DNA from 3 places in the Lysinibacillus sp. UBA6686 genome. Region 1 is predicted to be linked to each of the others. Evidence: riboswitches for the same ligand, from Rfam matches in the RefSeq annotation. Region 1 holds a riboswitch; each other region holds the start of a gene.

What was found. Region 1 has a riboswitch for lysine ahead of B2R82_RS09085 (amino acid permease). Riboswitches for the same ligand answer to the same signal wherever they lie in the genome.
Positions count from the first base shown of each region.
Region 2: linked by a shared signal. The riboswitch ahead of B2R82_RS16765 (aspartate kinase) and the one ahead of B2R82_RS09085 (amino acid permease) in region 1 are both predicted to bind lysine.
Region 3: linked by a shared signal. The riboswitch ahead of B2R82_RS12960 (transporter substrate-binding domain-containing protein) and the one ahead of B2R82_RS09085 (amino acid permease) in region 1 are both predicted to bind lysine.

Region 1 covers NZ_DKJS01000036.1:86,488-92,146, forward strand. The annotation lists gene B2R82_RS09075 (sensor histidine kinase) at 1-324, opposite strand, end outside; gene B2R82_RS09080 (response regulator transcription factor) at 329-1,021, opposite strand; gene B2R82_RS09085 (amino acid permease) at 1,208-2,671, opposite strand; lysine riboswitch at 2,755-2,931, opposite strand; gene B2R82_RS09090 (CynX/NimT family MFS transporter) at 3,110-4,318, shown strand; gene B2R82_RS09095 (hypothetical protein) at 4,382-4,912, opposite strand; gene B2R82_RS09100 (nitric oxide synthase oxygenase) at 5,161-5,659, opposite strand, start outside.
Region 2 covers NZ_DKJS01000064.1:8,127-13,785, forward strand. The annotation lists gene uvrC (excinuclease ABC subunit UvrC) at 1-1,762, shown strand, start outside; lysine riboswitch at 1,802-1,980, shown strand; gene B2R82_RS16765 (aspartate kinase) at 2,114-3,340, shown strand; gene B2R82_RS16770 (methyl-accepting chemotaxis protein) at 3,474-4,733, shown strand; gene B2R82_RS16775 (YslB family protein) at 4,780-5,214, opposite strand; gene B2R82_RS16780 (succinate dehydrogenase cytochrome b558 subunit) at 5,487-5,659, shown strand, end outside.
Region 3 covers NZ_DKJS01000047.1:26,149-31,807, reverse strand. The annotation lists gene B2R82_RS12970 (amino acid ABC transporter ATP-binding protein) at 231-962, opposite strand; gene B2R82_RS12965 (amino acid ABC transporter permease) at 975-1,700, opposite strand; gene B2R82_RS12960 (transporter substrate-binding domain-containing protein) at 1,891-2,757, opposite strand; lysine riboswitch at 2,876-3,062, opposite strand; gene odhB (2-oxoglutarate dehydrogenase complex dihydrolipoyllysine-residue succinyltransferase) at 3,449-4,681, opposite strand; partial or broken gene B2R82_RS12950 (2-oxoglutarate dehydrogenase E1 component) at 4,772-5,659, opposite strand, start outside.

The sequences.
Region 1 (5,659 bases):
AGTATAGCCTAGGACAACCGTTAATGGCGTTTTAAGATCATGCGAAATATTTGTCAGCATCTTTTTCATAGAGCTTTCCATTTTCCGATGTGTTGCCAGCACTTTTTGATTGTGATCTAGCAATGCATTCAACACAATAAGTAGCTGCTGTATTTCTTGATTAGCTGTCGGTACTAAGATTTTTTCACTTGTTTCTTCATTAATGATTGCTTGCAGTTTTCTATGCATGTACTGAATAGTAGCGCTCTGTTGTTTTTTTGCTTTCACTTGAAACATAATAATTCCTATGAGTAACACTATAAGTAATAATAGAAATATAACCATCTGTTTATCCTTCAAACTTATAGCCAATTCCCCAAAGCGTTTTAATATATTGAGGGTTGGACGGATCATCTTCCATTTTTTCGCGCAATCTTCTTATATGTACATTAATAATATTTTCATCTCCATAGTAATTGTCATTCCAAATCAATTGATAAATTTGCTGTTTTGTAAAAACGCGATTACGATTTGTCACGAATAATTTTAAGATGGCAAATTCCTTTGAAGTGAGCTTTACTTGTTGTCCGCTCTTCTCTACTGAAAAATTAATAAGGTCGATTGTTAGGTTATCTATCTCTATTAAATCTTTCTTCTCCTCTATTTGATTGGCGTATTTGGTTGCCCTTCTAATGGCAGCTTTGACACGTGCTGAAAATTCCAGCATTGAAAATGGCTTTGCAATATAATCATCTGCCCCTAATCCTAGCCCTAATGCTTTATCTACATCGCTATCCTTCGCAGACATAATGATAATCGGCAGTGATGCCTGCTCTCGTATTATCTTTAAAACTTCTAATCCATTTAGTTTCGGTATCATAATATCTAAAATCACTAAATCAAAGGGTTTATTTAAACAATTTTGTAATGCCTCTTCTCCATTCACTGCTGAAGTAACAAGGAATCCCTCCATCGTTAAATAACTTTCTACCATTTCCCTAATGGCTTCATCATCTTCTACTAGTAAAATTCGCTTTTGCACTTTTCATGTTCCTCTCCATAAATTTAATCCTATGCTATTACTGTCACTGCTTTAAAATACATGATATCAAGATGGAAGCAATCATATATAATTTACCATATATCATTTTTTTGTTTCATCATTTTAAAAAATAAAAAAAGCTGTCCCATAGCCATCATTCAATGGTTTACAGAACAGCTCTATTATTTAATCCTCCACTCTTAAATCACAGTCTTTTAGCGGAAGCATTTTTGTTTTATGTTTGATTTTGTAGCCAAACCATAGCAGTAAAAACAGTGGAATACCAATATAAGAAACGAGAATACCATACCAGTCAATTTTGTCACCAATAAAGGCTGAATAGTTTTGTCCAATGACAACAATCATACAAACCGTAAAGGCGAAAAGCGGGCCAAATGGGTATAGCTTTGCTTTATATGGTAGCAATTGTGGATCCAAGCCTTGCGCTTCGAAAGCCCGGCGGAATCGATAATGACTAAATGCTATACCAAGCCAAGCAATGAAGCCAGACATTCCTGAGGCATTTAAAAGCCAAATATAAACTACTCCATCACCAAAGAATGATGCTAAAAATGCAAGACATCCTACAGCTAATGTGGCTATTAATGCATAGATTGGAATACCGCGACGGCTTAATTTTGTGAAAAACTTTGGTGCATGTCCATCCACAGCTAATTGCCATAGCATACGAGATGAGGCATAAAGCCCTGAATTTCCTGCTGATAGCATGGCCGTTAAAATAATAGCATTCATTAAGGAAGCAGCAAAGGCAATGCCTAAGCGATCAAATACTAGTGTAAATGGCGATACAGCAATATCTTCTGATAATAAACGCTCATCTGTGAATGGAATCAACATCCCAATCGCACCAATCGCTAAAATATAAAATAAAAGAATACGCCAGAACACAGATTTTACAGCTTTCGGAATACTTTTTCCAGGATCATCCGTTTCACCAGCTGTAATCCCAAGAAGCTCTGTTCCTTGAAATGAAAATCCCGCTGCAAGAAAAATACCGAATGTAGCAAGGAAACCACCATGAAACGGTCCGTCACTAATAAAGAAATTTGTAAAGCCCACAGGTGCCTGTCCACCTAAAATACCAAAAATCATTAATATGCTGATAATAATGAACACAATCACAGTTGCCACCTTAATCATAGCAAACCAATATTCACTTTCCCCATAGCTTTTTACAGATAATAAATTAAAGGTTAAAACAACAGCAATAAATAATACTGTCCAAATTGCAGATGAACTATCTGGGAACCAATATTTCATAATTAATGATACAGCTGCGATTTCTGCCGCAATTGTGATTGCCCAGTTATACCAATAGTTCCAGCCCAGTGCAAAACCTAAAGCTGGATCTACAAATTTCGTAGCATACGTACTAAACGAGCCTGAGGATGGCATATAGGCTGCCATCTCACCTAGGCTTGTCATTAAAAAGTACACCATTATACCAATTAGGGCATAGGCTAATAATGCACCGCCAGGACCTGCCTGTGCAATGGCACCACCACTGGCTAAAAAAAGCCCCGTGCCAATTGTACCGCCTAAAGAAATCATTGTAATATGACGGCTTTTCAATTCTTTTTTCAGCTTTGGCGCTTTATGACCGAGCTGATTCACTTTTATCTCACTCACGATATAGCTTCCTTCCTAATATAAGAGGCAAAAAAATACCATCACATGAACACTGTGATGGCTAAGTTAATCCTCAGTTTTTTCTAAATGATAGCACAACACGTTGTTCAAACGTGACAGTTCTGTTCCTTTCGGAGACAGCCCCAGCATGAGGCTTTCAAGTCCCCTCACACTTCGGCAGTATTTCCTTTCAGCTAATCTCATCAATGCTTGTCATTTCCATTAGCATACTCCTAAATACCGCGACCTCTACCTCAATACTAACATGAGGCATATAAATATTAAATTTATGATGTGTACTAGTTTAACATAAGACATTTTACATTTCAATACAATGAGTAAAGTTCTGTATTTTATGAATATTCTACTATTTTTAATATTGTGATAAAGTAGTATAGTGATTTAATTATAATTGAATGCAAACAGGGGGGATTTATTTTGACAACAAATGAAGATTCAACTAGTTATCCTAGCAGGAAAATTAGCTGGAGGGGAGCTACCTTATTATTAGTCATTGGCGTTATTTGTATTGCCTCGACATTACGAATGCCATTAACAGTTGTGGGACCTATTATTTCTTTTATACGAGAAGATTTAGGTATATCAAATGTATTAGCTGGATTTCTAACCACTATTCCTCTTCTCGCTTTTGCGATTATATCGCCTTTTGCACCAGTTGTTGCACGTAAATTGGGACTTGAGCTAACACTATTTTTATCCACTATCCTTTTAGCATTAGGTATTGTATTACGCTCTCTGGGAACAACAAGTCTACTTGTGTTTGGAACTATGCTAATTGGGGTTGCTATTGCATTTGGAAATGTACTTATTCCGGGATTACTCAAGTTAAAATTTCCTTATCATGTGGGCTTACTTATGGCATTTTTTACAATGTCCATGAATTTAACAGCAGGACTCGGTGCTGGGATTAGCTACCCTATCGCCCGATCATCTCTAGGTTGGCAAGGAGCACTGGCTATTGCACTTATTCTAGTTGTGTTAACTATTTTAATTTGGATTCCACAATTAAAGTTTAATAAACCCGAGCCCACTGTAAAGAAAACGAAAGAACGTTCACCTTTATGGAAATCCCCAGTTACCTGGGCAGTAACAGGTGCTATGGGATTACAATCATTGTTATTTTATACAACTGCAGCATGGATTCCTGAAATTTACATATCACAAGGGTTAGCTGCTGATCGTGCAGGTTGGATGTTCTCCATCATGCAATTTTCGCAAGTTCCAATGGCTTTAGCTGTGCCAATCATTGCTAGTAAAATGACGTCTCAGCGACCTCTTGTCTTAATGTTTACAGCGTTTTACTTAATAGGCTTTGTTGGCGTTGTCATGGAGTGGACTAGCCTTGGGGTACTTTGGATGATTCTATTAGGCCTAGCAGGTGGGGCTTCCTTTGCCTTAGCCATGATGTTCTTCACACTCCGCACTCGTACAGCCTTTGAAGCTGCTGATTTATCAGGCTTTGCGCAATCATTAGGCTATTTATTTGCTGCAATTGGTCCTATTCTTTTTGGCTACCTGCATGATTTATTTGGTGGCTGGAATATTGCTGGCTGGCTCTTTGTCGTTGTAGCTGTAATACTCTTTTTATGTTCATTTAGAGCCTCTAAAGATGAATATGTCCATTAAATTAAAGCAGATGGGAAAACCAGTCTTGTTCTCCATCTGCTTATTTTCTGTGCTTATACTTTTTTATTTATCATGCTGTTTTAATATAGTTAGCAGCTCATCAAGATCTTTTGTGGCTTCTTTGTTATGAGCATTTATAGCAGTAAAAATTGGAAGAGCCTCTTGTAAGAGTAAATGACTAAAATAATAATAGCTCAAAAAAGCCTGCTGCTCATAGCCCTTTGGCGTTTCTTCCTCCCATTCCAGTTCATCATCCTCCTCATCTTCTATCCATAAATATTTGGCCTCTAGTAGCTCCTGCATAGTTTGAACCGTATATGCTGGGTCTAAATAATCCTCAGTAATCACTTGCGCCACAGCTAAATAAAGCTCTATTTCTTGTAATGAAACGTCTTCCATGTTTTTGTTGGCAAGCTTTTTTAAAAGGATAAGCAAAACCCATGGTGTCACCTGCCATAATGTGCCTTGATGCTCAATTAATTCAGCAAGCTGCTGAAATTGCTCCTGTTCAATCAGCTGAGGGATAGCTGTTCCTCTACCGTAGGGTGTCGTCAATTGTTGCCATGGGATATTCGGGATAGGCTGGTTCAACATTTGGATTGCTCCTCTCCTAAAAAACAAGATAGCTTAAGTGTAAATGGGATTATTGCGATTGTATATAGGTACTAAGAGAGGCAATCTAGAACAGTATTTTATCGATAAATATGCATCATTGCTGATACTTCTGACTGCATGAATAATATGGCAAACTAAAAGAGGCAATAGTTGTGGATAGTGGAATTAATGGAGATCTCCGTAAAATCCTTCAGGAGCTGTTGGGATATTTAACAGCTCCTTTACAGTTAATAGTATGGCTTTTGATAGAAGTAATTTGGTGTATGATAAATATTTATATAAGGTTTATGAAATATATGAGTCGTTGCAGGCGAAAGCGGCGGTATTAACCATGTCCAGTTGCCTGTCAGTTCTCGCCCTACCGATTCCTCTGCTTCTTCAAACAGTTTAAACTGTTGTGCTGCTGTATGATGATCCACAATGCTCACTCCATCTTCTTTAAAAGAATGAAGGACAGCAATATTAAGCTCCACTAATGCACGGTCTCGCCAAAGAGAGGCTTGTTTACTCGTATCAAGATTAAATATCTCTGCAATAGCTGGTAGCATATTATAGCGATCATGATCTGCTAAATTACGTGCACCGATTTCTGTCCCCATGTACCAGCCGTTAAACGGGGCTGCTTGAAAATCAATACCCGCCATTTGAAAACGCATGCTTGAAATAATAGGTACGGCATACCATTTCAACTGTAATTTCTCCACACCCACTGCCTCGGGATGACGA
Region 2 (5,659 bases), on a different contig from region 1:
TATTTTGCCTGATCAGCCTGGCTGCTATTTGATGAAGGATCGGCAAGGAACCATTATTTATGTAGGAAAAGCAAAGGTGCTAAAAAACCGAGTACGCTCCTATTTTACTGGTACACATGAGGGGAAAACACAGAGACTTGTAAGTGAGATAGAAGATTTTGATTATATTGTAACCTCCTCGAATATTGAGGCATTGATTTTAGAGCTTAATCTAATAAAACTTCATGATCCTAAATACAATGTCATGTTGACAGATGATAAAACCTATCCGTATTTAAAAATTACGAATGAAAAACATCCTCGTCTTATTACGACACGAAAAGTGAAAAAGGATAAGGCAAAGTATTTTGGACCCTATCCTAATGCATATGCAGCAAGTGAAACGAAAAAGCTACTTGATCGCTTATATCCGCTTCGAAAATGTGTACAACTACCTTCCAAGGTTTGCCTATACTATCACATGGGTCAATGTATGGCACCTTGTGTGAAGGAGATTGATGCTCAAATTTATCAGGATATGATTGAGGATATGACCAAATTTTTAAATGGTGGCGTGGAGGCAGTCAAAAAGGAGCTTGAGGTAAAAATGCTAGCCGCTGCTGAAAATTTAGAGTTTGAACGTGCAAAAGAATTCCGTGATCAGATTGCACATATTGATACAGTTATGCAAAAGCAAAAAATTGTATCAAGTGATACGACCAATCGAGATGTATTTGGTTATGCAGTTGAAAAGGGCTGGATGTGTGTTCAAGTATTCTTTGTTCGTCAAGGTAAACTGATTGAGCGTGATGTCTCTATTTTTCCGATTTATCAGGAAGCAGAGGAGGAATTTTTAACATTTGTTGGTCGATTCTACGAAAAGCTAGAGCATATTAAACCAAAGGAAATTTTTATCCCACAAGCTATTGATGCTGCGATTTTAACAGAATTATTAGATGTGAAGGTATTGACGCCAAAGCGTGGGCAAAAAAAAGAGCTTGTTGACCTCGCTACAAAAAATGCTGAAATCGCAGTAGCAGCTAAGTTCCAGCTCATTGAACGTCAGGAAGAACGAACAATTGGTGCATGTGAGGCACTAGGTGAAGCGATGGGAATTTCCACACCTTTACGAATCGAGGCTTTTGATAACAGTCATATGCATGGAACAGATGCTGTATCTGCAATGGTGGTATTTATCGATGGCAAGCCTGCAAAGAAAGAATATCGGAAGTATAAAACTCGGACAGCTGCTAAGCACGATGACTATGGGGCGATGCAGGAGGTAATACGTCGTCGTTACATTCGTGTACTAAAGGAAGGATTACCCCTACCAGATTTAGTTTTAATAGATGGAGGGAAGGGACAAATGGAAGTTGCACGAGAAGTATTAGAGGATGAGCTTGGGCTGGTCATTCCAATCGCTGGCTTAGCGAAGGATGAAAAGCATAATACATCACAGCTTCTATTTGGTGATCCACCTGAGGTCATTGCGTTAAAGCGCACAAGTGATGGGTTCTATTTATTGCAACGAATTCAAGACGAGGTACACCGGTTTGCCATTACATTCCTACGCCAGCAGCACGAAAAGCATGCTATTCAATCTGTTCTCGATCAGATTGAGGGTATTGGTCCAAAGCGAAAACAGCAATTATTAAAGTATTTTGGTTCTGTCAAAAAAATTCGAGAGGCAAGTGAGTTAGCATTACAAGAGGCTGGGATGCCTGCTAATCTTGCTAGTCATATATATACCTATTTTCAGGAACAGACATTGTCAAAGGAATAGACATATGCTAATGTTTAATAACATACATTCACTATTTTAAGTGATGATAGAGGTGCAAGATTCAAAAGTAGTACATCAGAGGATGAACAAATCCTGTGAAGATGTATGAAAGGGGAGCTTGCCGAAGTGGAGCATCGTTGTTTCCGATGTTGTACTGGTTTTGCATTTAAGAAATGTAAGACTGTCGATTCTAAACGTTTCGGAGAGCTATCACACATGCGCAAGATTTTTTTATTGTACATGTATAGGCAGCTTTCACGTTATGTGAAAGCTGCTTTTTTTGGTTTTCTAGTAGACACTCCGAATAGAAATTACGTCAAATTAGTGATGATGAAAAGGAGAAGATTCAGGATGGCAAGAATTGTAATGAAATTTGGCGGTGCTACATTAGCATCATCAGCACATATTTTTGAGATTGCGAAAAAGGCAATTCATGAAAAAGAAAAAGGTCATGATGTAGTTATTGTCACTGCAGCAATGACAAGCTCAGTAAATGAATTAACAAAAATGGCACGGGATTTATCTGATGATGCGTCTAAGCGTGAATTAGATGTGCTACGTTCAACAAGCTCACAACAATCAAGTGCCTTAATGGCCATTGCCTTGCAGGAAGAAGGCTATAATGCAGTGTCATTAACAGGCTGGCAGGCAGGTGTTCAGACAGATGCAATGCATGTTAACGCACGCATTGATTATGTGGATGTAAGTCGACTAGAAGAGCATTTAGCACAGAAGCAAATTGTTGTAGTTGCTGGGGAGCAGGGTATTGATCATTTACAAAATATTACGACTCTTGGTAAAGGTGGAGCAGAGACGACTGCTGTGGCCATTGCAGCAGCACTGGATGCGGAGCGTGTGGATATTTATACGAACGTGGATGGCGTTTATACTGCTGATCCAAACCATGTGAACGGTGCACAAAAATTAAAGGAAATTTCCTATAATGAGATGCTAGAGTTATCGAATTTAGGTACACATATCTTACATCCACGAGCTGTAGAATTAGCAAAGAAGTTTCAAATACCCATTATTATTCGATCAAATGAAATAGATACAGTAGGTACTTTATTGAAGGAGGAAGTTGAGATGGAAAAAAATTTAATTGTACGTGGTGTTGCCTATGAATCAGATGTTATTCGTTTAACGGTAGGGTATGATGCTTATTCGGATGCTTCGTTGGCAGATATCTTTACGATACTTGCAGATTATCGCATTAATGTAGATATCATCGTGCAAGCGATTATTGACGGTCTTAAACCGACTGTATCATTTACGATTTTGAAAGAAGAGTTTGCAGAAGCATTACGTGTTCTAGAAGAAAGTAAATTGTCGCTTGGGTTCAGCTTTGCTGATTTTGAAATCGGCTTGGCAAAGGTATCTATTATTGGTTCGGGAATGGCATCTAATCCAGGCGTTGCTGCACGAATGTTTGATCGTTTACGACATGAAGGCATCCCTGTTAAGATGGTTAGTACATCCGAAATCAAAGTGTCTGTTGTAGTGCCTCAAGATGACATGATTCATGCAGCTAATGCTTTACATGATGAATTTAATTTAGAGCAAGCACTTTATATGTAAAAATGAAAGGATGTGCAATAGCCACATCCTTTTTTTATATGGGACGTTTACATCAATTTAATGTTTTATCGAAATTGATTGTTATATAATAGAGAAAGATTACATGTTTTGGCAAGGAAGAGGTGAGTATTGAATGGCATTATTTGGTCTATTTCAAAAACCAATTGTTGAAGGTATAAATCAGTGCAATGATTCTGAAATACAATTACTGAAAAAACGCATTCTAGAATTGGAACTTGCACAGGAAAGCATTGATGTAAAAAATGCAATATTAGACTTTGTACTAGCACATATGGAATTAATTAATTTTCAAACTGCTTTAAAGGTGCAGGGAGTGTCAACAAGTGTAGGGGATATTTCAGCAATGAGTGAAGAAATGTCATCAAACACAGAAGAAATATTAGCTGTAGAGCAAAATGTGAATGCAAACATTCAAGAAATCAAACAGCATTCTATTCAATTAGTGAAAGAGATGGAGTCATCCATTACAAAAGGTGAAATTGTTCAAGGGTTGTTAATCCAGGGAGCTCATTCAACAGAGCAACTGAGGGATGAAATGAAAAAAATGAATAACATTGGCAAAAGTGTTACAACGATTGCTGATCAAACGCAGCTACTTGCGTTAAATGCCTCAATTGAAGCTGCGCGAGCTGGTGAGCATGGAAAGGGTTTTAATGTTGTGGCAATGGAGGTAGGGAAGTTAGCCAATAGCTCCAAAGGTTCCTTAAAAGAAATGACAACAATTCGATCAGTCATCGATGAGAAATTACATCATACTATAACGAATATCGAACAGGTTGAATACTATTTCACAAATTTCTTAAGCGATATGAAAGACAATATTACGAATCTGTCTATTACAAGCAAAAGTATTGAAGAGGTGGCACATGGCGTTCACCAAATAACAGTTGCGTCTGAGGAAAATGTAGTAGCGATTGATCGATTGGCTATCACGACAACAGAATTATCACATACTAGTGATTTCTCCGAGACAATTCAAAATCAAGTCACTGAAATGCTAAAAGCTATTGTACCGACCATCCGCAAACCTTCAGAGCAAACCGTCATAAGTCAGTTAGCAGCAAGATTAATGGATCATGGAAGCTTTTTGCGAAATACAATTCAAAGGGCAGGACAAAAGGATATTTTAAAAACACATCATCAATGTGCCTTTGGACAATGGTATTATGGACATCTTGAGCAGTATCATTCCTTATCAGAGTACCGTCAAATAGAACAACCGCATGAATTCGTACATACTGCTGCACAAAAATTAGTCAATGAACTATCAATTAGTAACTTAGAGGAAATGATTCAACACTCGCTCAATATATTGGAGGCCTTTATTGCATTAATAGATATACTGTTAAAAGAAAGACATGCGCAACTATAAAAGGATTGTCATCCCATAAATAAAGAGAGGGATGCAATCCTTTTTCTTACTCTGTTGGTATAGTATTCATAATTCTTTCTTTAACATCCCACTTCACAGTGAACATCACATGCTCCTGTTTAACTTGTTTTTCATCGTAGCATTCTGTTAAATAGCCTTTTGCTTGCTGAATTTGCTCTGCTATAAAACCGGCTTCCAATCTAAAGCAACGGTGCCCAACTAATAGCAGCTCAGGATCATTTGTCAACTGGAATATACGTCCATCTTTTGTTTCTTTAATTAATTCAAGGGTACCCCAACAGGCATCTGCGAAAAATGCGATAAGTTCTTCTTGACTTTTACAAGGAAACTTCCGAGCCAGCTCTTTTCCGGCCCAGTAAAGTACATCCTCCTCGTGTTTACCAAGAATTGAAGATAAAATATGATCACGGATAATCTCATAGCCAAATGATGAGATAGTAGGATATGGAGGGTTTAACATTGAAATCCTTCTTTCTTAGAATTTTCTTAAAATTTAACGCTGATAAAGTAAAGATAGTTTTTTCGAGAAAAATTGATGCATCATGTACTAGATTAGTTCTTTAATGAGGACTATGAAAAACTCTAAGTTACCTTGACGCTCGTAGCTCTTGAGAGTACAATAAACATGTCATAATATTGTACCATGATGAAATACACAGTCAATGAAGTATCATTTACAAAATGATGACTTCTTTTGTTGTGCTATTTTAAGTACTAAGGGGGGTAACAGTCTTGTCGAAAGATCGAGAGTTTTTATGGCGTCGCTTACATTCTCTACTTGGGATCATTCCAGTAGGTTTGTTCTTAACGATGCACCTGTTCATTAACTTTACAGCAACAGGCGGAGCAGAAAGTTACAACGATGCTACCGCAGTAATGGAAAAGATTCCATTCCTTATCCTAGT
Region 3 (5,659 bases), on a different contig from region 1:
ATCTTTTGTGGAGAAAAAAACCATAGAAGACCCTATTTTCTTGATAAACAACCATTATTATTATAAATTTTTACTTTGAGGTGTTATTATGAGCTTTGGTGGTGTACCGCAATGGTTTTTTATCATTGCCGTAGCATTTGCAATTTGCTTTATTCTTTATGCTGAATGGAATTCTAGAAAATAAAGTGAGCCCATTTATTGGACTCACTTTTTTCATACCTATCTGGAACTTATTTTAATGTACGCTTTAAAAATTCCTTCGTTCGTTCATGCTGAGGCGTGACTAAAACCTGAGAAGGTGGTCCCTCCTCTACAATTACCCCTTTGTCCATAAATACGACACGATCTGCTACTTCTTTTGCAAATTCCATTTCATGTGTCACGATTAACATCGTATTTCCTGCATCTGCGAGTTGACGCATAACCTTTAATACTTCCCCTACCATTTCTGGATCAAGAGCAGATGTCGGCTCATCAAAAAGCATCACATCTGGACTCATCGATAGTGCACGCGCAATAGCCACACGCTGTTTTTGCCCACCAGATAGCTGTCTTGGCTTGGCATTAACATATTGATCCATACCAACAATTTTTAAATATTCTAAAGCTGTTTTTTCAGCTTCTGATTTTGAACGCTTTAATACTTTTATTTGACCAACTGTACAATTGTTCAATACATTATGATTGTTAAATAAATTAAACTGCTGGAAAACCATCCCTAAATGTGTACGATATTTTTGAATGTTATGCTTGTCATCCAGAATATTTTCACCTTTGTAGATAATCTGTCCACCACTTGGCGTTTCCAATAAATTGATGCAACGAAGTAATGTTGATTTACCAGATCCAGAGGAGCCGATTAAGCACACTACCTCCCCCTTCTCTACTTGAAAATTGACATCCTTTAACACTTGGTTACGACCAAATGATTTACTTAAATGCTTGATTTTAATAACTGTCATTTGTGCGTCCCCCTATATCGCTTCTTTCTGTTCTTTTTGATAGGCATCTGGTCCATCAAGTCGTTTTTCAACATATAGTAAAATTCGTGATGCTGTAAATGTCATAATAAAGTAAAGGACACAAGCTACAAAGAATGATTCAAAATAGCGGAAGTTATTCCCTGCAATTGATTTTGTTTGGAAGAATAATTCTGTTACCCCGATAACGTTTAAAACAGCAGTATCCTTAATATTCATAATTAATTGGTTCCCTGTTGCAGGTAATACATTTCGCGCAACCTGTGGCAGTACAACATGCAGCATGATTTGGAAATGATTCATACCGATAGCTGAAGCTGCCTCATATTGACCTTTATCAATTGAAACAATACCACCACGAACTATTTCAGCCATATAAGCACCGGTATTCAAAGAAACTACTAAAATACCTGCTGTAATAAAATGCATGTCGATACCAAATGCTATATCCAATCCGTAGAAGACAACCATCGCTTGTACAATCATTGGTGTACCACGGAAGAATTCAACATAGCATGTTAGTATAAAATTAATCAGCTTTAAACTGTAGAACTTTACACCTTTTTTACGAACCGGAATGGTATGCATAATCCCGATGAAAAATCCGATAAATGCACCAATAATTGTACTAATACTCGAAATCAATAAGGTATAATACGCACCTCGTAAAAACATTTGCCAGTTGTTCTCTACAATAGAGATAATCCATTCAAGACTCATGATGTTCCTCCTAACAACATAGTGTTGCTTGTTTCTTCTTTATAATCCTAGCTAACTAACCATGATAAACACGATTGTTCTACCATTTTATGAAATGTTTAGCTAAGACATTATCATTATTTAGAGAGGTTCTCATTGAATAATGATGAAATGACATTGCACGGACTAGCAAAGAGTCCGTGCATCCATGTTATTGTGCTGCCGGTTGTTGCTGAATTGCTTCTTCCATCATTGTTTGGCGATCATCTTCTGAAACTCCTTTTAAAATTTCATTGATTTTGTCAAGATTTGCCTCGCCTTTACGTAAACCAACTGCGATGGATGTGTTAGAAGGATCTGTATCAAAGCCTTCTTCAAACGCTACATATGCGAATTTATCATTAGCTGCTGCAGCTGAAATACCTTCTGGACGTTCTGCTACATAGCCATCAATTTTACCAGCCTCTAGAGCTACACGCATTGCTGGGAAGTTATCCATAGCAGTTTGCTTTTGCACATCTTTGATTTGGTCAATCACATTGTAGTTTGAAGTGTTTAATTGTGAAGTAATTTTAGCACCGGAGAAATCCTGAATTGATTTTGCTTTTTCATATTTACTCCCTTTTTTAATAACCATTACAAAATCAGAAGTATAGTAGTTTTCAGTGAAATCAATCGTTTGCTTACGTTCCTCAGTAGGAGACATCCCAGCAATAATAGCATCAATTTTATTGGATTGAAGTGCTGGCACTAATCCATCCCATTCCATTTTGACAATCACTAATTCTTTTCCTAAACCTTCAGCGATTTTTTTGGCCATTTGAACATCATAGCCACCTGCATACTCTGCATTATCTGCAATTTTTACTGCGCCATTTGCATCATTTTGCTGTGTCCAGTTGAATGGAGGATAACCTGCTTCCATCCCAATACGGAATTGCCCACCATCTTCTGATCCACCTGAATCAGCACCAGCATCTCCAGATTTACCCGAATCCTTTTTGTCCCCAGCACCACAAGCAGCTAGCACAATTGCCGTCATAATAGAGATCATTACTAACAACCATTTTCTTTTCATGAAAAACTCCCCTTTTCTGTAAAAAAATAAGACAACTGTACTAAAAAAGACCTAAGCTTTGAACTTAGGTCTTACCTTTAATTGACAGTTGCCCAAATCCTCACTATAATTTCCATGTTTCCGAGATAGCACAACCTAGTAAATGTGGAAAGCAACTTACTAGGACAGTCCTGCACTTATTCACTGCAGACCCAGTATAAAAGTACGAGCTCCTTTTATACTTCGGCGATATTTCCTTCTCCATTGCGTCTTCGCTTGCTTGTACTCAACAATGGACTAATAAATACCGCGCCTCTACCTCACAACAAAATTAATGTGAGGTTTGTTTATTTAATTGATATCTAGATACTACTATAAAACGAACTTATTCGTCAAGATAATTTTATCATTTTTCTGATTAATGACAATATTAGGGTTTTATCTATCATAAATCCATTATTTACTTTTGCAATGTAAGCAAATATATTGAAGTTTTAATGAAAAAAATCACAAATTATTATCATCGATAGTAATACTAGTATTCCAAAAGTACCTTAAGAACAATGGTGTTACCGTACAATGTTTTTATCCAATATGTTGAAGGTTCTATTCACTACTTTGGGGATTCTATCCCATCATTTTAGCATTTCTATCAGCTAATTCTATCCTGCATATAAAAGAAAAAGCCCTGCAAATCGCAGGGCTTTGGACATTAAGAATTTAATAATAAATCTTCTGGGTTTTCAAGTAATTCTTTTACTGTTTTAAGGAAGCCTACAGAATCTTTACCATCGATAATACGGTGGTCATAAGAAAGCGCTAGGTACATCATTGGGCGAATTTCTACTTCACCATTCACTTCAACCGGACGTTTTTTGATGGAGTGCATACCTAAGATACCAGCTTGTGTACCATTCATGATAGGTGTAGACATTAATGAACCAAATACACCACCATTTGTAATTGTGAATGAGCCACCTTGAAGATCTGCTAAACCTAATTTTTTGTCGCGAGCTTTTTTCGCTAGGTCTGCAATTGCATCTTCAATTTCAGCAAAGTTTTTACGGTCAGCATCACGTACAACTGGTACCACTAAACCTTCTTCTGTCGATACAGCTACACCAATATCAAAGAAGTTGTTTAAGTGAATTTCGTCACCAACGATTTGTGCGTTCACATATGGGTATTTTTTAAGTGCTGCTACTACTGCTTTTGTGAAGAATGACATGAAACCAAGTTTAGAGCCTGTTGACTCGAAGAATTGGTCTTTTTTACGAGAACGTAAAGCCATAACATTTGTCATATCAACTTCGTTAAATGTAGTTAACATTGCAGTAGATTGTTTTACTTCAAGTAAACGTTTCGCAATTGTTTGGCGACGACGACTCATTTTTTCTACTGTTACACGTGATTCATCTACAGCTGCTACCGCTTTTGGCGCTGCTGGAGCTTGTGGTGCTGCTACTGGAGCTGTCCCATGAGCTGCCACGTCTTGGACACGTACACGACCTTGTGGGTCTACTGGAGATACAGCAGCAAGATCAATACCTTTTTCGCGAGCAAGTTTACGTGCTGCTGGAGATGCGATTACACGCTCACCAGAAGTTTCTTCCACAACCGGAGCTGCTGCAGCTGGGGCAGGTGCTGCTTGTGGTACTGCTTGCGCTGGTGTTGCTTCTGCTGGAGCAGCTGGAGCTGGTGCTGCACCTTCGCCTGCTTCTACAACTGCGATAACTTGACCAACAAGTACAGTATCGCCTTCCTCAGCTAAAATTTGAGTTAAGACACCTGCTTCTTCGGAAATAATTTCAGCGTTTACTTTATCTGTTTCAAGTTCAACGATGAATTCACCTTTCTCAACGCGATCGCCCACTTTTTTTACCCATTGTGCGATACTTCCTTCTGTAATCGATTCTGCTAATTCAGGGACTTTAATTTCAGCCACTTTCATTTCCTCCTTTAATTAACGTGCATAATGCACATAGAAGGGCCACTCGCCTAAGCAAGCAGCCCGGCTTCAAAAATTAATATATGATTATTTAACCTTTACAGGCTCAGCAACCGCTTCTTCTACAACTGCGGCTTGAGCAGCTTTATGAGAATCAGCATCACCTTCTGAAGTAGAGCTCATTGCAGGGCGACCTACATAACGAAGCTTTTTACCTTCTGAAAGTTCATAAAGTGTTTCTAATGCATAATTCCAAGTACCTTGGTTTTTCGGTTCTTCCTGTACCCATACTACTTCTTTAACATTCGGATACTTAGCAATAATACCAGCAACTTGCTCTTTTGGGAATGGGTAAAGTTGTTCTACACGAATAATGTGTAAGTGATCGAAACCTTCACCGTCTTTAATACGGTCTGCAATGTCGATCATCACTTTACCAGTACCAAGTACAATGCGCTCTACAGCTTCTGGTTTTGAACCTAGACCCGGTTGTTCAATTACCTCTTGGAATGAACCATTTGCTAATTGCTCAGCATTCGCTGCAGCTAATGGGTGACGAAGTAGGTATTTAGGTGATACAACCACAAGTGGACGAACACCTTCAGTTCCTAGCAACGCTGCTTGACGACGTAATAAGTGGTAGTAGTTACCTGCATTTGAGCAGTTTGCTACGAACCAGTTATTTTCTGCTGACATTTGTAAATAACGTTCCATACGGCTTGAAGAGTGCTCTGGACCTTGGCCTTCATAACCATGAGGTAAAAGAATGACTAAACCGGATTTTTGACCCCATTTAGCACGTGCACCTGAAATAAAGTTATCGAACATCACTTGTGCCATATTAGCAAAGTCACCAAATTGAGCTTCCCAAACTGATAGTACATGGCCATTTTCTAAATTATACCCATACTCAAAGCCTACTACCCCAGCTTCTGTCAGTGGAGAGTTGTGTACTGTAAATGATGCATTTGCACC